4 regions of the Pseudomonas sp. RGM 3321 genome follow, and region 3 is predicted to be linked to each of the others. Evidence: predicted binding sites of a transcription regulator. Region 3 holds the regulator's gene; each other region holds the start of a gene.

Region 1 (5,878 bases), on a different contig from region 3:
CAGGCCAAGGCTGCCGATCACTTCGCCGCCACTGAGCGCGACCAGCTTCACATGTCGCTCTGTGCTGGCTGCCAGGCGTTTGCGCCACACTTCGATGGATTGATAAGGCATTTGCAGCACCTGACGACAGACTGCAGGCTCGCTGTAGAGCGCAGTGACGCCTTCAAGGTGGGTTTCGGCCATGCGCTGAATGAAGATTTGCGGGGCAGGGGCGTGCACGTTGATTCATTCCTTGAACGGTCAGTGGCTGGCCAGTGTAAGGCGCAGGCAGGGTATGGGGCCAGTCTGCTCAATAAGGTGTTGCGCAGATTTTTCCATAAGTGTACCGTTGTGTTCACTTATGAAGAGGGTCGCATCATGTTAACCACTTCGGTCGTTCAGCTGTCCCAGGAGCCCATCAAGCCAGGTATTGGCACGCGTATTTTCAACAGCAAGCAGGAGCTGCTGTCGGGTCAATTCGCCGGGGAAATCCGGGAACTGCTGGAGCAGCGAGGTGTGCTGGTGTTTCCGCAGATTGATTTTTCCGATGCAGAGCAGATCGCTTTCACCCGCACGCTGGGCACTTTCTGTCCGGAAGCCAGTGATGGCCAGAACATCACCAAGATCAGCCTTGATGTCAAAGAGAACCCGGCAGGTGCTGAGTTTCTCAAGGGCTCGCTCTACTGGCATATCGACGGTACGAGCAGCGATTCGCCCATTCTGGCGTCGTTGCTGTCTTGCAAGGTGCCTGCCAGTTGGGGAGGCAACACCGGTTTCTGTAATACCTATGCGGCTTACGAAGCGTTATCGAGCGCTGATAAACAACGTTACGAAAGCTTACGAGTAATTCACGCACCATGGGCATCGTTACTCTATTACAATCCCGAGCCTGGCCTTGCGATGCTCAAGGCCATGCAGGCTATCGGCGAGAAGGAGTTGCCGCTGGTCTGGAGGCACCGGTCCGGTCGCAAGTCGCTGATTCTGGGATGCACTGCGCAGCAGGTCGTTGGCGTCAGCCTGGCGCAAAGCGCGCAGATTCTGGTCGGCCTTCGCGAGTGGGCCACAGCCGAGGCGTTCAGTTATAGCCATGCGTGGCAGGCAGGTGATCTGGTGATATGGGACAACACCGGCACCATGCACCGTGCGGAAGCTTACGACCCCGCTTGCGGGCGAATGATGCACCGCACCAAGTTGCAGGGCGAAGAGCCTTTCGAGTGATCTGCCGGGCGCGACAAACGGGTGACGCCGTGGCTGTTATATCGAGTTGCTCATTGTGAGCTGAATCGTTTTGCCGGATTGGAGAAACGAGAATGTGCAGACCTAAAGAGCCCATTGCGGGCGTATTTCTACTGTTGGTCCTGGCTGCCGGAGGCTGGGTGGCTCAGGAGCCATTTCCTCATTTCGGGATTGATCTGCCTGCCGAGGCGTTGTTGGACGGCGAGCGCCCGGTCAAACCTGTGTCGCCCCGACACCGAACGCAATTTGATGAAAGCCAGTTCAGCAGCGCCATGCTTGAGCTAGTGCCCATGTATGCGACCGTAGAGTAAACCTAGGCTCTGTACGTAAAGTGGCTGCGCTCGGTGATGCTGCGTTAAAAACAGGCTCGGAATGCTCATTTACAACACGTAGACTCCGCTTCCTCGCCTGTTTTTGCCTTGCCTGACCTTCGCTCGCCGACTTTTCGTACAAAACCTAAGGCTGTGTACGAAAAGTCGGCCAGCGCGGCCACTTTTTGTACAGAGCCTGCTTGAAGCGCTCAGGTAGCCCGTTTGCCCAGCAACTTCAGGCGTTTCAGCCAGCCATCTTTCTTGCCGGTCTTCCGGACCTGAACGATTTCCGGCATGTCGCGCAACTTCACCCAGATATCCCCGCGCCATTGCAGCGTACTCAGGGTCGTGCCCTGCCACTGCATTTGGCAGTGAGTGGGGCCGTCGTTATTGATATCAAAGGCGCGGGCGCTCAGTGCGGGCAGCACGTCTTGTGTCAGCCAGCGTCGCAGGGCGCGGTTTTCCGGGATGTAATGGTGAATCAACAGGGCGAATACCGCAGACTCGCTGATCAGCAGGCATTTTTGCCATTCGCCGTGGGTCAGCAACCATGCGGTGCGACGTTGATCGGCGTCGAGCTTGCGGGTGTTGCGCTCGTCCAGACGCTTGCCCATCAGGCGGGCGATATCTTCCAGCGGGAACCAGGCTTCTGCGTGCATGACGACGGCGCGCAACATGCGACGGTGGCGTAGGAAGAGGGTGGGTTCGTGGTTTTCGGTGCAGGGAAGAAGGGGGAATGGGAGATCCATTGATTAAACGCTCCATAGCGAACATAGAGCCCCAATCACGTCGCTAAACGAGAAGGTGGCAGCTGTGCGAAGGTTAGCGAACCGGTCTCTAATCTTTCGCACACCGGCAGACCCGAAGGTCTCCGACGCACAGCCGCCATAACGCGCTGTTCATGTTGAGCATGAAACGCGATGTCGAGAATAGAGATTCGGATCGCTAAATCCGGCCGCTGATTTTGCAGCGACGGCGCACCTTAAATCCTCGATACAGCCCGCGCAAGCGACTGAAGTCTTCTCGGAAACTTCACACAAAGTGAAGAGAATTTTCAGTCGAGCGGCTTCATCAATTCCTGCAAAATCAACGCCTTGTCCGCATGAAACGTGTTTTCACCCGCACCAAGCGGCAGCCACGATCATTCTGTTTCGCTGATGTTGGCGAAGAAAATACAGCCGATCAACCTGGCAAACAGGATCAGTGTTTCTGCCAGATCGGGGTCGTCAAACAACGTCACGTTTGAGTCCAGCGCGCATAGCGCGCCGTACAACTGACCGTCCGGAAGGTAGATCGGCACGCCTGCATAACTCTCGATGGCGTAGCGCTTTACCACCGGCAGGTTCGCGTACCGACCGTTTTTGCTGACCTGCGGTACGAACAACGCTTCGGGGTTGACGCAAAATTCACTGCAGAGCGTTGTCTCCAGGTCGAACACGTCCCCATCGTCAATACCCAGGTCAGTCGGGTCGTATACAGAACAGGCGATCCAGTGCGCGTCGGTGAACTTCGCGATACCGGCAAAGCGCATGCCTGTCAGTCGGGTGACCAGCCTTAAAACGTTGGTTGTTGCCTCGATTTCGGCAATTGCAGAGCGTTCCTCTGTGGTCAAGCCGCCTTTAGAAGCTGTCAGCTCCAGACTCATGCAATTCTCCGAAATGCGCGATGTGTAGGTAAAGCAGCCCATGCTAACCGACTCGCATGAAAGGCCACAAAAGTTATTAGAAGCGTCGCGGTTTATTTTTGAGCATGAATATTGACGTCAACTTTTAAAGTTTGAGGCTGCCCTGCCGACAACCATGGCTTGTATCAATGGCAAGGACGAGCCTCTTATAACCCCACGATGACCAGATAAGAGCAATTTACGGTGAACACTATGTTGAGCAATATTTCTGTCAGGTCCAAGCTTGTGCTCGGGTTTGCTTTGGTCATTGTGCTGACCGTGCTGATTGCACTCACAGGCTGGTCGGGGATCAGTTCGTTGAGCGAACGAAGCGAGAGGATTGCCGATATTGGCAAGCTGAGCACGCTGACCCGTGATGTCCGTATAGCCCGCCTGGCTTATACGCTCAACTACGATGCCGAGCGCACCAGCAACTGGCTGAAAGCTATCGATAGTCTTGAAAATCATGTGAAGTATGCGCAGAAGGTTTTCGACTCTCCGCTCAACACCCCTCTGGTAAATGCTTCTGCTGAAGGGATGAAGGATTATCGTGTCCACTACGACAATCTGATGCAGGCCACTGCCGCCCGCGAGGCGACCCGTTCAGTGTTTGGCCAGTACGCTGATGCAGCCGCCGACGATTTGCAAAAGCTGAACACCATTGCCCGATCCGATGACGGCAGCGCCTCGCAGCGCGACGACATTATTCAGGCGATGACGCTGTTTCAGAAAATGCGCTTCGACTTGCGTGGTTACACCTATTCCCTGAAAACCGAGAATCGGGCACCAGCGGAAGCGTCGATGAACACGGTTATTAATTTTGTTAAAAATCTGAAAGGCTTCGACGGCCAGGCAGCTACGATCAAACACCTTGTGGACGCTCTGCTCGGCTATCAGAACACGTTGAATCAGTTCACAGCGGCGCAGGAAAAGATCGATCAGGCACAGGCAGGTATCACTAAAACTATCGCCATTCTGTTTGATTCCGCCGACAAGCTGTCGGCGAATCAGGTCAACCTGAGAATAGAAGACGTGGGCGAGGCCAAGACTCTTCTGTCTGTCTGGCTGATTGCGGCCTTGATCATGAGCGCCTTGGCGGCCTGGGTGATCACTCGTCTGATCGTCGGCCCGTTGCTGGATACACTGAAGCTGGCGGAGCGTGTGGCGGATGGCGATTTGACGTACAACCAGCCGGTCACGCGCAAGGATGAACTGGGCTTGTTGCAAGGCAGCATGCTGCGCATGACCAGCAACCTGCGCGAGCTGATTGGCGGCCTGCGCGATGGCGTGACACAAATCGCCAGCGCTGCCGAACAGCTTTCGGCCGTCACAGAGCAGACCAGTGCCGGGGTGAACAGCCAGAAGAGCGAAACGGATCAGGTTGCCACTGCAATGCACGAAATGTCTGCGACTGTTCAGGAGGTCGCGCGCAACGCAGAGCAGGCTTCCTATGCGGCGGTTAATGCTTCGAAGGAAGCCCGCGATGGCGAAGGTGTGGTTTCCAAGGCGGTTGCCCAGATCGAGAAGCTCTCGACTGAAGTCAAACACTCCAAATCTGCAATGGACGAGCTCAAGAGCGAAAGCAACAAGATTGGCGGCGTGCTGGACGTGATCAAGGCGGTTGCCGAGCAGACCAATCTGTTGGCGCTCAATGCGGCCATTGAAGCGGCGCGTGCAGGTGAAGCCGGACGAGGCTTCGCGGTGGTGGCTGACGAAGTAAGAAGCCTGGCCCAGCGCACGCAGACATCGACGGAAGAAATCGCCGCGTTGATCAGCGGCCTGCACAGCCGTACATCACAGGTGGCTACGATCCTCGACAACAGCCAGGCCCTGACTGAAAACAGTGTCGAGCTGACACGCAATGCTGGCGTTTCCATCAATAACATGACTCAGGCGATCTCGACCATCGAGACGATGAATCACCAGATTGCCGCTGCCGCCGAAGAGCAGAGTGCGGTTGCCGAAGAGATCAACCGCAGCGTTCTGAACGTTCGCGACATTTCCGAGCAAACGGCGTCCGCCAGTGAGGAGACCGCGGCATCCAGCGTCGAGCTGGCGCGCCTGGGTGTGTATCTGCAGAGCATGGTCAGCCGCTTCAAGGTCTGACTGTCAGCCCCGACAAACTCCGGTGCGGTCAGCAATGCCACGCACCGGAGTCGGTTCGATGATAGTTGGGCGGTAAGTGCTTACCGCCCCCAGAGCTCCATCGCGTACTCCACAAAACTTCTCAATTTAGGCAGCCGATAACGATCCTGCACATACAGCAGTTTCATCGGTCGTCTGGGCAAGTGATAGCCCGGCAGCAGCGCAACCAGCCGGCCCTCCTGCAAGTCTCGCTGAACCAGCGCATCCGGCAGCATCACTATGCCCATTCCAGCGCACGCCGCCTGATAAATAGCGGGAGAGGTGTTGGCAACCAGCGAGCCGCCCACATCCACCAGCACTTCGCCTTCAGGGCCGGTCATGCGCCATTGGGTGCCAGCCGTACGCCATTCGTCTCCTGCCGGGTAGGAGAACGCTAAACAATTGTGCGCACCAAGATCCTCGGGATGCACAGGTGTTCCATGACGGGCCAGATAATTCGGCGCAGCGCATATGGTCAGGGTGTAGTCCTGCATGGGGCGCGCAATCAGTGGCAAGGATTCCGGGATGTTTCCCAACCGTATGGCGATATCGAAACCATGGTCGA
Region 2 (5,878 bases), on a different contig from region 3:
CAATTTCCAGATGGAGAAAAGCCCCAGCGCCGAAAAGTGGTTCGCCATGAGCAAGGACGTTCCACCGCTCAAGGGGCAGGCCAGCATCGGCTATGACCGCGCCACCAAAGGCACGCTGCAGATGGCCCCGCTGGAAATGACCGACGTCGACGGTAAGTTCAGGTTTTCAGGGCTCGACCTGAATGCCGAGTCGTCCGCCGATGCCGAAAAATTCAGTCTGGCCGGCAACATGGAAAACCTGCAGCTCAACGTCGCATCGCCTGAGGGCCCGGTCAGCATCGACGTCAAAGGCATGACCTTTGACACGGGCGGCACCAAAGGCAAGTCCGGTTTCTATCTGGGCCACACCAACATGAAAATCCAGAGCGCGGGCTTTCAGGTGGTGGGTAAGCCGCCGGTGCAGATCAAGGACTTCACCAACACCAACCTGGCGCAGGAAGATGCCGGTAACCTGGCTGCCCAGATCAACTACGATGCCGGCATGATTTCCTACGCAGGCAAGGACGTTGGTTCTGCGCACATGGGCTTCAAAATAGCCAACTTCGATGTGGTGGCCACTCAGGCGCTGTATCAGTTGTATCAGGATAAAATCCTGCCTCAACAGCAGCAGGCCGCGCTGGAGAAGCGTCCGTTCCGTCTTGAACTGAACGCGGCTGATCAAGAGCTGATGAACACCCAGATGAAAAAGCTGCTGATCGCCAAGCCGCATATAGAACTGGAAAAACTCTCGCTCAAGACCAGCAACGGCGAAAGCCACATGCGCATCGCGGTGGACCTGGCCGATCCAGGCCCGCTCGATCAGCCTTCCGATTCGCTGCTCTTGAAAAGCCTCGGCGAAGTCAACGCCAGGGTTGTCCTGTCCAAGCCGATGATCCGCGATCTCGCGACCCAGCAAGCCATTCGTGAAGGCCAGACCGACCTCAAGGTCATCGCCGAGCAGGCCAAGGCCGCTGGCGACATGGCCAGCGCCATGGCCGAGATGATGCAACTGGCCAAGGTCGATGGTGACAACATCGTTTCCGACCTGCGTTATGCCAACCAGATGGTCGACTTCAATGGCCAGAAAATGACTGTGCAGCAATTCATGAGCAACGTGATGGGCAAGGTCGGCGTGCTGGGCAACCAGTAAGCCGCCTGCAACAAGGTCTGCTGTCAGGGCGGGCAATCTACCGTCCTGACAGCAGAGGCTCTGCTACCGAGTCAACCCGCGCAGGGTATCCGCCAGTTGCCGGGTACGTTGCGAGGTGCCCGCGGTCATGTCGCTGGAGCCTTCCAGCTCCGACAGCAGGCTGGTGAGCGTGCCCACTTCCAGGGATTGCTCTTCGATATGCTGCGCAACCTTGCGAATCTCCTCGGCCAGACGCTCGATATCCGTGCCGATGTCATTCGCGTTTTGCGTGGTTTTCTGCGCCAACTGACGCACTTCATCGGCGACCACTGCAAAGCCACGGCCCATTTCGCCGGCCCGAGCTGCCTCGATGGCGGCGTTCAGTGCCAACAGATTGGTCTGCCCGGCGATCTGCTGAATCATCTGCACGACTGACTGGATGCGCAAGCTGGACTTGGCCAGCTCCCGAGAGCCAAGCACTACCTCGTCGGCCTGGCTGACCAGGCTCTTGACGGTATTACCCGCCTTATCGATGACCGTTTCCTGCTGCGTGATGGTCTGCGACAACTCATCCATCGAAACATGCAGCTCGCCTGAATAGTGGCGCAACTGATCGGCGATTTCTTGCTGATCCTGATGAGCCTTGACCAGCACATCACCCAGATCGCTCAGGCCGCCGAACACCGGGCGGATCTGCTCGTCCAGACCGCTCGGGTCAATGGTTTGCACAAAGTTACGCTGCTTGAACTGGTCGATCTGCTTGACCACCACATGGCTCAAACCGGCCAGCTTCTTGATCTGCCGACGCAGGAAGAACGCCTTGAATTCGCCGTAATAGGCAATGAAGTTATCGATGTAATCGTCGCGGAACGGCTGACCTTCCGGCACCTTGAAAAAGAACACTGCGGTGAGGGTCTGGTTGAGGTTCAAACCCAGAATCTCGCCGAAGGTCGAGAAGCCCACCACTGGCGTCTCGCCGAACACATCATTCATGCGGCCCAATTCACTGCCGTTGTTCAGACGGCGCAGAATGCAGTCGCTCAACAGGCCGAGCAGCGCCTTGCCGGACTTACCCTGTAGAAAGCGCGCGAAGTCCTTGCGCGTGGTGTCGATCATCGACGTCCGTTTGACCATCACCAGCTCTTCGCCGGGTGCCACGTCGCAGAACAGATGAACCCGCTCGCTTTCAAGATCGATGCGCGCAATGGAGCGTACGAACAATTCCTCGCCCACCCGAATAGCGAACGAATATTGCGCCAGCTTGCTTTCCAGCTCATGCCGCTCGCACTTCAGCGCATCACACAGCGCTGCAACCATCGTGGCAATCTCGCCTCTGGAATTGACCACCTGGCTGATGTAGCGCTCTTCCAGCGAGGCGGTCAGAACACTCAGGCTCAGTGGCGTTGGCTCGAAGTTCTGGCTCTTGGAGACGCCAAAGCGCACATTCTTTGCGCTCTTGAGAAACACCACCTGAGCATGGTTCTCGTAGCTGCGTTTACCGTCGTGAATCAGCGTCTTTTTGAAGTCGCTTTTGCCGCCTGCGGAGCCACCCACGAACAGGCATGGGAAACGCCCTGACTCGTAGAGCGCTTCCATGAAAAACGACTCCGACGCCGAAAGGCCGTCAAAGGTGACGTAGGCCAGTGTATCTCTGTGGTCGATAGGCGTGCTGACCTGAGTGCGCTTGATCGAGTCGGTCAGCCGCGCAATGCGCTCACGCATGGACAGTCGCTTGCCCGTGCCGCGAATGTCTTCACTGTGCAGGGGAATATGCACCACCTCGGCACTCTGGATAACGCTTGAGTCGAACAGCGCCAGCACGATCCGGTCCCACTGATTACCCGCCGCGCAATACAGCGAATCATTGCTGGAGCACAGTTCGCCGGATGTTGTGCACAGGCTGATCTTCGCCTTGGGAAAGCGTGCCGCGACAGACTGGGCAACCTGACCGAAGTCGACGTGCGGTGAAACGAAGCCTGTCAGGTAGACCGGGTCAAAACTTAACGCCGACAGCGTGTTGTTCAATTCTCGCGCGGACGTAATGACACTCAGTACGCCTCCGGTCCGAGAAGTGCCGGCCCGAAAACGAGATAGAAAGCTCATGGTTGAATCCGTAAGAGTAAAAGGCAGGGGCCATAAAAAAGGCCTAGGTCTTTTAATCGGCTGCTGACGGGTTAGGGTTAGCCGATGGGCGATGAATTTTGCCTATGTGTGCCGCTCAGGACATGTTCAGCATCAACGCTCTGATAAGGGCAAGCGTCTGGCGATGCACCGAATCATAGTGATTATTGTGGCAATAGGGCCGTACTGACAGAGTGATGGAATCGGCTGTCGTAGAGGACAGATGCACATCGACCGCAGGGCTGCTCAGTACATTGGGGAGGCGGGCGATCTGATCCTTGAGGCGCGGAATGATCGCCTGCTCGTCGGCAGTGCCTGGGAATATTGCAGTCAGTTCGACGCTGCGGAAATCATTGCTGGAAAAATTGATGATCGTGTCAGAGAAGATCTTGTTGTTGCCCACCAGATTCAACACGTTTTCCGAGGTGTTGATCGACGTGACGAACAGTCCGATTTCGACCACTGTCCCGGTCACACCCGCAGCCGAAATCATATCGCCGACCTTGAAGGGCCGCAGCACGATGATGAAACCACCTGCTGCCAGATTGGCCAGCAAACCCGACCACGCCATGCCGATCGCCAGCGCCACGGCCGCCAGCAGCGCCGCAAAGCTGGTGGTCTCGATGCCGCAATAGCTCAAGATGGCGATCACCAGAATGATATTCAGCGTCACCGTGATGAACGAGCCCACATAACGCAAAACCGTCGGATCAAACCGCTGCCGGGTCAGCGAACGCTGCGCCATCCTCACCAGCACGCCGATCAGCCAGCGACCCACTATCCACAACAAGGCTGCGATCACCAGCCTCAAAACGACAGTCGTTCCGTACTGCAGAACGATATTGAACAACGAGTTGATTCCGTCAGTGCCGATATTGATGACATTCAGCGCATCCATCACCGCTACTCCAGACCGCAGGGCTCGCCCGGCAGATGGCCTGACGAGCGGAGCCGTACATTGAAGGGAAAAGCGGGGAGGCGGCTACTGGTAGTTTTGACTGGAGGCAAAGGGCCTTTACGGCGTCACGCGGAGCATCACCCAGTATCCGGAGTGAATCGAGCGGCAGGCAAGGACGGCGGTATTAAGCCTGGTGAGTTATCGCTAAACTCGCCACCTCACAAGGACGACTCAAGGACCTGGTATGCCGCTCTCTTCTGACACCCTGCGCCGTACACTGGTGATCTGGCTGTATGCCGTCGCAGTTGCGCATGTGCTGGGCAGTCTGGTGTTCACCTGGGCAGGCTTTTCCGGCTTGCTCGATGGCTACCTGACTAGCCTCGAGCAGGCGTTCTGGACCGACGCTGTTCCTGCCGCTGCTCGCGCGCAACAGGTCTGGTGGATGGCGCTGTTTGGCGCCACCTTGCAAACCTATTCCGTTTACATGCTGGCGCTTGTGCATTTGGGCAATCGTCTGAAAAGCGCCATGCCTTGGGGCTGGCTGATCGCAGGCCTGCTCCTTTGGGCGCCTCAGGACATAGCGATTTCCGTGCGCGGGGGTGTCTGGTCGCATGTGTGGCTTGATCTGGCGGCGCTGCTGGCGTTGCTGCCGCCGTTGTTCTGGCTGTATCGCCATGATCGCCGTACTTCTGCTGCCAACGCGCTGAAGGAGCCCCGTCATGTCTGACTTGTCCCTTCTGTACCTGCTGGCGGGCAACGGCAGCAGTGCCGAATGGTGGGATGATGTGCTGCCGCATTTTCAGCAGCATCAGGTCGTGCCGCTGGAGCTGCCAGGTTTCGGCAACAATCCTCAGCCACCCTGCGAAGACCTCGCTTCCTATGCCGATGCGCTGTTGGCGACGACCGTGAAGGGCAGCGCCATCGTCGCTGTGGGCGTCAATGCCTTGCTGGTCATGCATGCCTTGCAGCGCCAGCCCGGGCACTTCTGCAGAAGCGTGTTGCTGGCACCGGTGGGGGCTTTTCTGTGGCAGCGGCGCTTGCCTGCGCTGATGTCGCCGCTGCCCATTCGCAAGACCATTCACTGGCTGCTGGCCAACAAGCCCACGCTGTTTGCGCACAAGTTTTCCAGGCAGACCTGGCCTGCCGCGCACTACCAGCGCATGGGTTCCGGTTACGCCCGCTGCCGTGCTTTCGTGCCGTATTGGGACCTGGTGCGTGCCGACACCGCGTTGCCGCTGCTGGAGTGGGTGCAGGATCCGATAGAGCTGGTCTGGGGCGATCAGGACAAGGTTCTGGGCATCGAGCAGGCAGCCGCGTGGTCGGCCATTCTGGCGCGTGCCGACCTGACTATCAGCCTGAAACCGGGCTGGGGTCACTACCCGTGGATCGACGCGCCGGCCGAGTTTGCGCAGTGGCTGGAGTCCGGCGAGCGCGGCTTCGTTGCGCACACTAAAGGCGGCCGTCTGCGTCTGGCAGCCATCGCCGGGCAACCGGTGCCCGAGGCACTGTCTCTGGTGCAGGGCGCTGACGAGGCCTTGCCCGCGTTTCTGGCCCGTCAGCCTGACGCTATCTGGGCCGTGCGCTCGTCCAGCTTCGGTGAGGATCAGGCCGATGCGGCCAACGCCGGTCTGAGCACTACTTTTCTTCGCGAGCCCGACCACAACGTGCCCGCGCGCGTCGCAGAGCTGCACAACGCTAGCGTCGAAGAGGTTGTGGTGCAGCGCTTCATCACGCCGGTGCTTTCCGGCATC
Region 3 (5,878 bases):
CGGCCTCCTGCTCGGTACGCGTCAGAAAACCATCGACGCGCTTGGCCAGTTCACGAAACTCTTCGGCACCGATTTCGCGACGCATGAAGCGTCCCCAGTCTTCGCTCAACGCCTTGGCGTCGGAACTCAGACCATTCATGAGCGGCGTGCTTTCCTCGACCAGATCCATCGTACGGTTGGCCGCGTTCTCGGTCAGCCTGACGACGTAGGACAGACGCTCGGTCGCGTCCGTGATCTGCGACACCTCTTCGGCCTGAGGCATATGCGGATCAATGTGGAAATTGACGATTGCACTGTGCAGCTCACGAGTCAGCTTGCCCACTTCCTGATAAAGGCCGCGGTCGCGTGTCTGGTTGAGTTCATGGATCAGCTGCACAGCGTCACCGAAGCGGCCCTTTTCAAGGCTGGTGACGAGTTCCTGCGCGTGTCTCTTTAAGGTCGACTCAAAGTCGGCCATTGAATCATTGTTATCCATAGCGCCCTCGCGGCATGCATCAGCTATTGACGCGTTCAAAGATCTTTTCGATCTTCTCTTTCAGCGCTTGAGCCGTGAACGGCTTGACTACATAACCGTTCACCCCGGCCTGGGCAGCTTCAATGATCTGCTCACGCTTCGCTTCGGCAGTAACCATCAGTACAGGAAGGCTCTTGAGACGCTCGTCCGCACGGACCTGACGCAACAAGTCGATACCGGTCATGCCAGGCATGTTCCAGTCCGTCACCAGAAAGTCAAAGGCACCGCTGTGCAGCATCGGCAATGCGGTCAGACCGTCATCCGCTTCAGATGTGTTGGTAAACCCCAGATCACGCAACAGATTCTTGATGATCCGCCGCATCGTTGAGAAGTCATCAACGATGAGGATTTTCATGTTCTTGTCCAATTCGACCTCCAAGCAGTCTTTAACGCGTTCAGCACCTGAACACGCTGTTCACTCAATACTGGCACAGCACACCCCCAGCTATACGAAACGACGACGGGCTTGGCACAACGACAGTCAAGACTGCGACTAAAGCCCATCGAGACATTGCCCGACAGGCCCTTGCCTGGTCTATCCTGCTACCACGTAACGCTTTGCACAGCCGGCATGCAGACAACGCACGACAAACGTCGCGCACTGCCGTCAACGCGCTCGCCACTCCCCCAAACGCCCCCGCAAACGAGCTGCGCACTGGCTGTGTAACTGACTGACCCGAGATTCGCTGACCCCAAGAACCTCTCCGATTTCCTTGAGGTTCAGCTCTTCGTCGTAGTACAGCGCCAACACCAGACGCTCACGCTCTGGCAAATTAGCAATTGCATCGGCCAACGCTGCCTGGAAGCGCTCGTCTTCCAGGTCGCGCGACGGCTCAAGCGAACCGCTTGCGCCATCCTCATGCAGCCCTTCGTGATCGCCGTCCTGAAGCAGGTCGTCGAAACTGAAGAGGCGGCTGCCCAAGGTGTCATTCAAAATCCCGTAATAATCATCAAGACTCAACTGGAGTTCGGCCGCAACCTCGTGATCTTTAGCGTCACGGCCGGTTTTAGCTTCAATTGCACGAATTGCGTCACTGACCATTCGGGTATTGCGGTGCACTGAGCGTGGTGCCCAGTCGCCCTTGCGCACTTCGTCCAGCATCGCACCACGAATGCGAATGCCGGCGTAGGTCTCGAAACTCGCACCTTTGGTTGAATCATATTTGGTGGAGACTTCAAGCAGACCGATCATGCCGGCCTGGATCAGATCCTCGACCTGCACGCTGGCCGGCAAGCGCGCCAGCAGATGATAAGCGATACGCTTGACCAATGGCGCATAACGCTCGATCAACTCGTATTGCGAATTACGGGAAGCCTTGCTGTACATCTGGTAGCCGCTCGCAGTCATTGCACAGGCCCTGCACTGGTCTGGTGAACGAGTCGCTCAACGAAGAACTCGAGATGACCCCGCGGATTGGCTGGCAACGGCCAGGTGTCAACCTTCTGGGCAATGGCCTTGAACGCCAGCGCACATTTGGATCGCGGGAATGCTTCGTAGACGGCGCGCTGTTTCTGTACGGCCTTGCGCACGCACTCGTCGTACGGCACGGCACCTACATACTGCAGCGCGACATCAAGAAAACGGTCCGTCACTTTGGTGAGTTTGGCGAACAGATTGCGCCCTTCCTGCGGGCTCTGCGCCATGTTGGCCAGCACCCGGAAGCGGTTCATGCCATAGTCGCGGTTGAGCAGTTTGATCAGGGCGTAGGCATCGGTGATCGACGTGGGCTCGTCGCACACCACCAGCAACACTTCCTGAGCGGCGCGCACGAAGCTGACCACCGATTCGCCGATACCGGCAGCCGTGTCAATCACCAGCACATCAAGGTTGTCGCCAATCTCGCTGAACGCCTGGATCAGACCCGCATGCTGGGCCGGGGACAGATGCACCATGCTCTGGGTGCCAGAGGCGGCAGGCACGATACGCACCCCACCCGGCCCCTGCAACAGGACGTCGCGCAACTCGCAACGGCCCTCTATCACATCGGCAAGTGTACGTTTAGGCGTCAGCCCAAGCAGAACGTCGACATTGGCCAGACCCAGATCGGCGTCCAGCAGCATGACGCGACGGCCAAGCTCGGCAAGGGCCAGTGAAAGATTCACTGACACGTTAGTCTTACCGACGCCACCTTTGCCACCGGTCACCGCGATAACCTGTACGGGATGCATGCTGCCCATGTTATTTCTTTACCTTGTCTTGCGTAGACCGAAACCACATCGAGGGCTGCACGTTCGCAAATGAACACCACATGGCAGACCGTTGACGCAGGGACATTCCAATAATATCCATCACTTAACCCACTCTCTTGCCAGGGGTGTGATAGAGGTCAGCAAACATATCAGCCATTGCTTCCTCGCTCGGCTCATCCTGCATCTGCACACTCACCGCACGGCTCACCAGTTGATGACGACGCGGGGTGTGCAGGTCGTCAGGAATACGAGGTCCGTCCGTGAGGTAGGCCACAGGTAATTCATGACTGATCGCCAGGCTCAGGACTTCGCCCAGGCTGGCTGTTTCATCAAGCTTGGTCAGAATGCATCCGGCCAGGCCACAACGTTTGTAACTGTGATAGGCAGCGGTCAGTACCTGCTTCTGGCTGGTGGTCGCCAGTACCAGGTAGTTACGCGACTTGATGCCACGCCCTGCCAGGCTTTCCAGTTGCATGCGCAGCGCAGGATCGCTGGCTTGCAGCCCGGCGGTGTCGATCAGCACAACGCGCTTGCGCAGCAGCGGCTCCAGTGCCTGAACCAGCGACTGGCCAGGATCGACATGGGTGACCGGCACGTTGAGGATGCGCCCAAGGGTCTTGAGCTGCTCCTGTGCGCCGATGCGGAAACTGTCCATGCTCACCAGTGCGATATTCTGCGGACCGTACTTCAACACGTAACGTGCCGCCAGTTTGGCCAGCGTGGTGGTCTTGCCCATACCGGCAGGCCCGACCATGGCGATGACGCCACCCTCTTCGAGCGGCTCGATGTCCGGCACGGCAATCATGCGCGCCAAATGGGCCAGCAGCATGCGCCAGGCCTGACGAGGCTCGTCAATCTCCGGGATCATCGACAGCAGATCGCGCGACAGCGGGCCGGACAAACCGACACGTTGCAGGCGGCGCCACAGATTGGCCTGCTGCGGACGACTGCCCTGCAACTGGTTCCAGGCCAGGGAGCCAAGCTGAACTTCCAGCAGCTCGCGCAGGCCGTTCAATTCGGAGCGCATCGAATCATAGGCGCGCTGGCCGACAGCAGGCTCTGCGGGCGCAGGCGGCGTGTACGCGAATGGGCGCGGCGGCTCTTCAAGCGTCGGCTCGATGTGCGTATCGACAGCGCTGACCGGTTTGCCGGAAAACAGCTGAAGATTGATCGAAGCGTCGCTGTCGCTGCGGTTGTTCAATTCAGCCTGAGCGGAGACGATGCGCGACTGGGTCTTGCGCAGCTCGTCTTCAAGCTCCATGTTCGGCACACGCGGTGCCAGGGCGGACAGCTTGTAATCCAGAGCGGCAGTCAGCTCTACGCCACCGGCAATGCGCCGGTTACCGATGATGGCCGCCTCGGCGCCCAGCTCATCGCGAACCAGTTTCATGGCTTGACGCATATCGGCGGCGAAAAATCGCTTAACTTGCATGACTCACTACCTCAGCCGTTCGGCCCGACAGTCGCTACGATGGTTACTTGCTTGTTGTCCGGAATTTCCTGATACGCCAGAACATGCATGTTCGGTACAGCCAATCGTCCAAATCGTGACAGCATCGCCCGGACAGGCCCTGCTACCAGAAGAATTACCGGCACCCCTTGCATCTCCTGACGCTGGGCGGCCTCAATCAACGAACGCTGGAGCTTCTCAGCCATGCTTGGCTCAAGAAGAACGCCTTCTTCCTGACCCTGACCAGCCTTCTGCAAACTATTGAGCAATATCTGTTCCAACCTTGGTTCCAGAGTGATAACAGGCAGCTCCGGCTCAACACCTACGATGCTTTGGACGATTGCGCGGCTCAGACCTACCCGCACGGCAGCCACCAAAGCGGCGGTATCTTGACTCTTGCCGACGTTATTGGCGATAGCTTCTGCAATGCTGCGAATATCACGCACAGGTACATGCTCAGCCAGAAGCGCTTGCAGCACGTTGAGCAACGAGGACAGGGACAGCACACCAGGGACCAGCTCTTCAGCCAGTTTGGGCGAGCTTTTGGCCAGCAATTGCATCAACTGCTGGACTTCTTCGTGACCAATCAGCTCATGAGAGTGCTTGTAGAGAATCTGGTTCAAGTGGGTTGCCACCACAGTACTGGCGTCCACCACGGTATAACCCAGCGACTGCGCCTGGCTGCGCTGGCTGATTTCGATCCAAACGGCCTCCAGACCAAACGCCGGGTCTCTGGCGGTGATGCCGTTCAGGGTGCCAAACACTTGACCGGGGTTGATCGCCAGCTCGCGATCCGGATAAATCTCGGCCTCGGCCAGGATCACGCCCATCAGCGTCAGACGGTAGGCGCTGGGTGCCAGATCAAGGTTGTCACGGATGTGTACGGTCGGCATCAGGAAGCCCAGCTCTTGCGACAGCTTCTTGCGCACGCCTTTGATACGCGCCAGCAGTTGACCACCCTGATTGCGGTCCACCAGCGGAATCAGGCGATAACCCACTTCCAGGCCGATGATGTCGATAGGGGTAACGTCATCCCAACCCAGTTCCTTGGCGTCCTGAACACGGGTCGGCGAAGGCAGCAGGTCCTGTTGGCGTTGCACTTCGGCCAGCGCCTCGACTTTCACCTGGTTCTCTTTCTTCCAGAGCAGATACGCACCACCTGCAGCCACCAGGCCGAGGCTGATGAAGGAGAAGTGCGGCATGCCCGGCACCAGTCCCATTACGATCATGATCGCAGCGGAAACTGCCAGTGCCTTGGGCGAGGCGAACATCTGACGATTGATCAGCTTGCCCATCTCTTCCGAACCGGAAGCGCGGGTCACCATGATCGCTGCGGCAGTGGACAGAAGCAGTGATGGCAATTGCGCCACCAAACCGTCACCGATGGTCAGCAGGGTGTAAACGCGACCTGCATCGGCGAACGTCATGTTGTGTTGCAGAATACCGACCAGCATGCCGCCGATCAGGTTGATGAACAGAATCAGCAAACCGGCAATCGCATCGCCACGCACGAATTTGCTGGCACCGTCCATGGAACCGTAGAACTCGGCTTCCTGAGCGACTTCAGCACGGCGGCGCTTGGCTTCCGGCTGATCGATGAGACCGGCGTTGAGGTCGGCGTCGATTGCCATCTGTTTGCCTGGCATCGCGTCGAGGGTGAAACGCGCGCTGACCTCGGAAATACGGCCGGCACCTTTGGTGATTACCACGAAGTTGATGATCAT
Region 4 (5,878 bases), on a different contig from region 3:
TCGTGGCACGCCTGAAAAACCAGCTCGCTGCGGGCGATCAGCTTGCACGCCTGGGCGGCGACGAATTCGCCCTGCTGATTGACACCCGCACGACACCTGCACGCGCCATGCAACTGGCCGAGCGAATTACCGACGTGCTGTCCGAACCCTATTGGGTCGATGGCGAAAGCCTGCTGCTGGGTTGCAGCCTGGGCATTGCCCATTCACAAGCCCGGCCCGAAACAGACCCGCTGATGTGGCATGCCCACATCGCCATGCGCCAGGCAAAGAGCATGCAGGGCTGCACCTTTCATCTGTTCGACGAGCGCATCAACCGCAACGCCCGAAGCCTTGCCGATCTGGAAGGCGAGCTGCGACGAGCCCTGCGCCGCGATGAACTGGAGCTGCATTATCAGCCGCGGCTGTGCCTGAAGACCGGGCGCATTGTCGGCCTGGAAGCGTTGGTGCGCTGGCGCCACCAGGAGCGCGGGCTGCTGCCGCCCAGTGAATTCGTGCCACTGGCCGAGCAAAGCGGCTTGATCGTACCGCTCGGCTATTGGGTCATCTTCCGCGCACTGCGTGACATGCAGGTCCTGCGCGAGCAAGGATTTGCGCAATTGCACATGGCGATCAACCTGTCGTTCCGGCAATTTCAGGACAGCCAGTTGTTGCCGACACTGAGCCGCCTCATCGAGGAACTCGACGTCGACGCGCACTGGCTGGAGTTCGAACTGACCGAAACTGCCGTCATGCGGCGCAGCGATCAGGTCCTGCAGACCATGGATGCAATGCGGCGGCTGGGTGTGCGCTTTTCGCTGGATGATTTCGGTACGGGCTACTCGTCGTTCATGCACCTCAACAGCCTGCCCATTGCGCTGCTCAAGATCGACATGGGCTTTGTTGGGCAGATGGAATTACGCGAAGAGAACCGCAAGCTGGTCAACGCCATGATCAAGCTGGCCCACAACCTGAGCCTGGAAGTGGTCGCCGAGGGCGTCGAAACCACCGGGCAACTGGAATTGCTGCGCGGTTTCGGCTGCGACCAGGTGCAGGGTTATCTGATCAGCAGGCCGCTGCCGATAGCGGATCTGGTGGCTTACCTGCGCTCGGAAGCCGCCAATGCGGAGGTCTCAAACTCCGGATGACGGCGGGCCGGATCAGGCCGGCACCGCCAACCCGGCTGCCTCCCGGCGCAACAGACGAGCCGTCTTCCACTCAAACGCATAGGTCAGCGTCACTGCCGAGCAGAACAGCCCCAGCGCCAGCCCCCACCAGACGCCTGAAGCGCCGGCATCGGTAGAAAAGCCGAGCAACCATGCGGCAGGCGCGGCAATCAGCCAGTAACAGCCCAGACCGATCAGGAACGTGGTGCGCGCATCCTTGAGCCCGCGAATCGCCCCCATCGCAATCGTCTGAGTACCGTCGAAGAATTCGAACAAGGCTGCAATGGCCAGCAGTTTTGCGGCCAGCACGACAATCTCGGCAAAGGCCGGGTCATTGATATCCAGAAACAGACCGATGACCCGATTCGGCGCCAGCCAGAACAGCAACCCGAACATCAGCATCACGCAGCCGCCAAAACCGATGCCCAGCCGGCCAGCCATGCGCACCATCAACAGGTTGCCCGCGCCATAATGCTGGCCGATACGCATGGTCACCGCATAGGACATCCCCACAGGAACCATGAACGCCATGGACACTGTCTGCAAGGCGATCTGGTGCGCGGCCATTTGCGTACTGCCCATCGCGCCCATGCAGAACGCTGCGAAGGTGAACAGGCCGACTTCCACCGCATACGTGCCGCCAATCGGCAGGCCGAGGCGCCACAGTTCTGTCAGGTGGCTGCGCGACAGCTTCGACAGCCCCTTGCTGATCGGGTACGCCGAATAGGCCGGATGGCGCTTGATATGCAGTGCCAGCGCCAAGGCCATGCAGTTGGTCACAATCGCGGTCACCAGCCCAATGCCCATCAGCCCCAGATTCGGCAGCCCGAACCATTGATGAATCATCGCGTAATTGAGCGCGAAGTTTGCGGCCGCACCGGCCAGACTGATGGTCATGACCGGCCCCGCACGCCCGAGGGCGCTGGTGAAGCCGCGCAATGCCATGAAGCTGAGCAAGCCAGGCAGGGCAAAGGGCAGGGTGATCAGAAACTGGGCAGCCATATGCACGTTGGCTTCGGCCTGACCGAACTGCAACAGGATGGGCTCGAGGTTCCACAGCAGCAGCGCGGCAACCAGCGCCATGCCCCACGCCAGCCACAGACCGGCCTGGGTCAGGCGCGTCGCACCTTCGGTATCACCAGCGCCATGGCGAATCGCGACCAGCGTGCCCACCGCAGCCATCACGCCCACACAAAAGAACGAAACGAAGCTGTACGTGGCCGCACCCAGGCCACCGCCTGCCAGCGCCTCCGGTCCGATCTTGCCCATCATCACCGTGTCGGTGAACACCATCAGCATGTGCGCCATCTGCGATGCAATCAGCGGCCCGGCAAGGCGCAGGATGATCCAGAGTTCTTTAAGTGCGGGCTGCATGTGGGCGGTGCTCTACGGCGGAGTTCGGATGAGGGCCTATTCTGGGCGGTTGGACGCGCAAGCACAAAACGATAAACCTGATGCGCTGCATGAGTAAAACTCATCTGAAGCGATTTGCAGTAAAGTAGCCACTCACCGCCAGCAGGAAGCGCCATATGCCTCGCAGTCTCCCCCCTCTTTATGCACTAAGGGCGTTTGAAGCTGCGGCGCGGCATACCTCGTTCACGCGAGCGGCCGAGGAGCTTTCGATCACGCAAAGTGCAGTAAGCCGTCACATCCGCACGCTGGAAGAGCACTTTGCCTGTCGTTTGTTTCAGCGCAACGGGCGCAACTTGCAACTGACCGAATCGGCGCGAGCGTTGCTGCCCGGCGTGCGCGATGGTTTTCTGGCCCTGGAGCGAGCGTGCAGCACCTTGCAGACTGACGAAGGCATTCTGCGCATGAAAGCGCCGTCGACGCTGACCATGCGCTGGTTGCTGGCGCGCCTCAGTCGCTTCCGTCATCTGCAAGTAGGCAACGAGGTGCAGCTGACCAGCGCCTGGATGGATATCGATGCCGTGGACTTTACTCTGGAGCCTTTCGACTGCGCGATTTTGCTCAGCCACGGGCATTTCCCCTCGGACTGGGAAGCCACTTTGCTGTTCCCGGAGCTGTTGATTCCCGTGGGCGCACCTACGTTGTTGAAGGACCCGCCATGGGACGTGAAGCGGCTGGCCAAGGCCGAGTTGCTGCATCCCACCCCTGACCGGCGTGACTGGCGCACCTGGCTGAACCGCATGGGGCTGGCCGATCAGGTGTCGCTCAAAGGCGGGCAGGTGTTCGATACGCTTGAGCTGGGAATGATCGCGGCGGCACGCGGTTACGGCGTGTCGATGGGCGACTTGCTTATGGTCGCCGAGGACGTGGCGCAAGCTCGCCTGAGCCTGCCATGGCGTACGGCGGTATTCAGCGGAGAAAATTATTATCTGGTCTGGCCGCGCACAAGGCCCGGCGCAGAGCGGTTGCGACGCCTGAGCGATTTTCTAAAGGCGGAGGTCAGCGCTATGGAGTTGCCGTTAGTTGAAGTACTGCATTAAAAATTAGTTTAGTATTGAACTGCCATCACTGATTAATGTCTCGACCGTTACTCAAGTAACAACTCTGGTGGCCGAAGCACTGCTTAACGACTGTCTGTTCAGGCGGCGTAAAACACTCACTAATTTGTTCGCTGAATGGTAAGCCACGGATCAGGCAACTCCAATCATTCGGCATGGAGTCTCTATGTCCAAGCCCCGTACCCGAATTGCCTCGCAACTCGGTATTGCTCTGGCCGTGATCCTGGCTGTAGTTATCAGCGGCAGCACCTTGTTCGCGTTAAGGTCTCTGGACGCGTCCAACCTGGTCATTCGCGAAGAGCACATGTCGAGCGAAGCCAGATTGCTCGCCGACCAGTTGAGCACGTTCCACAGCACACTGCGCGACAGCACTCAGCGCCTCAGTGGTCTGTTCGAAAAGCGCTTTGCAGGGGGCCTGAGCCTGCAACCCGATAAACCGGTCACAGTGGCGGGCACTTCCACGCCAGGCCTGTTCCTGCGTGATACCGTACTGAACAACAACTTTACCGAGGTTGATGATTTCCGCTCGATGACCGCGGGCGTGGCGACGATTTTCGTGCGCAGCGGCGACGACTTTGTTCGTATCAGCACTTCTCTGAGCAAACAGGATGGCACGCGCGCCATCGGCACCGTGCTGGATCGCAAGGGCGCAGCCTACGAGCGTTTGATCGCCGGTCAGAGCTATGTGGGCAAAGCGGTGTTGTTTGATCGCTATTACATGACTCAGTACAGCCCGGTTCGCGACAGCAGCGGCAAGATCATTGCGGCGCTGTTTGTGGGCTTCGATTACACCGACGCACAGAAAACCCAGTTCGATAACCTCAAGAGCTTCCGTATCGGTTCTACCGGCTCGCTGGCGCTGCTGGACGAGAAAGGCACCTGGCTGGTTCCGCCGGCGGGCGTCAAATCTCTGGACGGTGCAGCGAAGTCCGTTGCCGACCTGGCCAGCAAGCCGGGCAAGGCGCAGTTCTGGGATGACGGCGATGACGACTACTACAGCGTTGGCCAGCCGTTCGCCGGTGGCCCCTGGACGGTCATTGCCAGCATGCCGCGTGACGAAATCAGTGAAGTGACCTGGAACGTCGGCACCCAGCTGGCCATCGGCAGTGTGCTGGCCATGCTGATCGCAGTGATCAGCGCGATCTGGCTGCTGCGCAGCAAACTGCGTCCATTGTCCGAACTGGTACGCCAGGCCGATGCATTGGGTGCGGGCGACCTGAGCGTCCGCCTCAATGTGACCAGCAACGACGAGATCGGGCAGCTGTCGGGCAGCTTCAACAAGATGAGCGAAGCGCTGTCATCAATGGTGTCGCATATCCGCACCGCGGCGCAGGAAGTCAGCACTCGCGCCCACGCATTGTCCGGCCTGTCCGGTGGCGCGTTCGAGGGCATGGAGCAACAGTCCGGCGAGATCACCAGCATGGCCGGTGCGGTCGAAGAGTTCAGCGCCACGTCGATGAACATCGCCGACAACATGGGCAATACCGAACGACTGGCACAGGAAAATGCCCAGCAGACGCGCATTGGTCGTACCTCGATGGACGAGGCGTCTTCATCGCTGCAACAGATCGCAACCTCGCTGAACAGCACGGCAACGGTTATCGACACACTGGGCCAGCGCTCGCAGGAGATCGGCAGCATTGTCGGGGTAATTACTTCGATTGCCGACCAGACCAACCTGCTGGCGCTCAACGCCGCCATCGAGGCCGCACGTGCCGGAGAACAAGGCCGTGGGTTTGCCGTGGTGGCTGATGAAGTGCGCAGCCTGGCCTCGCGTACCCGTGAAGCGACGGACGAGATCTCCGGCATGATTGCCAGCATCCAGCAGGAAACCGGTAACGCCATCAGCACCATGCAACAGGGCAATACGCTGATGCAGGAAGGCCTGTCGCTCAACGCCAAAGTGGCCTCGGCACTGGCCCAGATCGACGAACAAAGCCGCTCGGCCGGTCACCAGTTCGCCGCCATCACCACCGCCACCCAGGAACAAAGCAGCACCGCCACCATGCTCAGCAGCAACCTGCAAAGCATCGCCATGGCCAACAGCGAACAGCGCCAGGTGATGTCCAACCTGGCGGTGACCGCTCAGGAGTTGAATGGGTTGGCGACTGAACTGCGTAACGAGGTTGACCGGTTCCGTTGATGGCTGCTGGAAGCCGCACGACTATCGCACCCATGCTCCGCGTGGGTATGCCGTTCTGGACGCTCTGCGTCCTCTCGTGAATAAGCGGTGTGGGGTAAATCCATGACGCAGAGCGCCACGAAAGG

What was found. The regulator FliA, encoded in region 3, starts transcription of late flagellar genes. The targets are predictions, from matches to a motif close to CTAAAGTTTNNNNNNNNNNNGCCGNTAA.
Positions count from the first base shown of each region.
Region 1: RGM3321_RS11925 (methyl-accepting chemotaxis protein) is a predicted target of FliA. The motif match lies at 3,296-3,323, and genes of this name have one in related genera.
Region 2: RGM3321_RS00750 (methyl-accepting chemotaxis protein) is a predicted target of FliA. The motif match lies at 3,265-3,292, and genes of this name have one in related genera.
Region 4: RGM3321_RS21725 (methyl-accepting chemotaxis protein) is a predicted target of FliA. The motif match lies at 3,643-3,670, and genes of this name have one in related genera.

Region 1 is NZ_JALHBH010000106.1:102,244-108,121, reverse strand. Features, by position in the region: gene RGM3321_RS11950 (GNAT family N-acetyltransferase) at 1-219, opposite strand, end outside; gene RGM3321_RS11945 (TauD/TfdA family dioxygenase) at 358-1,197, shown strand; gene RGM3321_RS11940 (hypothetical protein) at 1,290-1,526, shown strand; gene RGM3321_RS11935 (Bro-N domain-containing protein) at 1,736-2,275, opposite strand; gene RGM3321_RS11930 (GAF domain-containing protein) at 2,668-3,171, opposite strand; gene RGM3321_RS11925 (methyl-accepting chemotaxis protein) at 3,403-5,295, shown strand; gene RGM3321_RS11920 (LysR family transcriptional regulator) at 5,376-5,878, opposite strand, start outside.
Region 2 is NZ_JALHBH010000075.1:12,332-18,209, reverse strand. Features, by position in the region: gene RGM3321_RS00755 (YdgA family protein) at 1-1,129, shown strand, start outside; gene RGM3321_RS00750 (methyl-accepting chemotaxis protein) at 1,193-3,211, opposite strand; gene RGM3321_RS00745 (mechanosensitive ion channel family protein) at 3,327-4,127, opposite strand; gene RGM3321_RS00740 (cell division protein) at 4,372-4,854, shown strand; gene RGM3321_RS00735 (alpha/beta fold hydrolase) at 4,847-5,878, shown strand, end outside.
Region 3 is NZ_JALHBH010000095.1:44,090-49,967, reverse strand. Features, by position in the region: gene RGM3321_RS05970 (protein phosphatase CheZ) at 1-475, opposite strand, end outside; gene RGM3321_RS05965 (chemotaxis response regulator CheY) at 495-869, opposite strand; gene fliA (RNA polymerase sigma factor FliA) at 1,122-1,862, opposite strand; gene fleN (flagellar synthesis regulator FleN) at 1,859-2,692, opposite strand; gene flhF (flagellar biosynthesis protein FlhF) at 2,808-4,136, opposite strand; gene flhA (flagellar biosynthesis protein FlhA) at 4,148-5,878, opposite strand, start outside.
Region 4 is NZ_JALHBH010000118.1:43,707-49,584, forward strand. Features, by position in the region: gene RGM3321_RS21710 (bifunctional diguanylate cyclase/phosphodiesterase) at 1-1,124, shown strand, start outside; gene RGM3321_RS21715 (NorM family multidrug efflux MATE transporter) at 1,137-2,516, opposite strand; gene RGM3321_RS21720 (LysR substrate-binding domain-containing protein) at 2,672-3,592, shown strand; gene RGM3321_RS21725 (methyl-accepting chemotaxis protein) at 3,777-5,753, shown strand.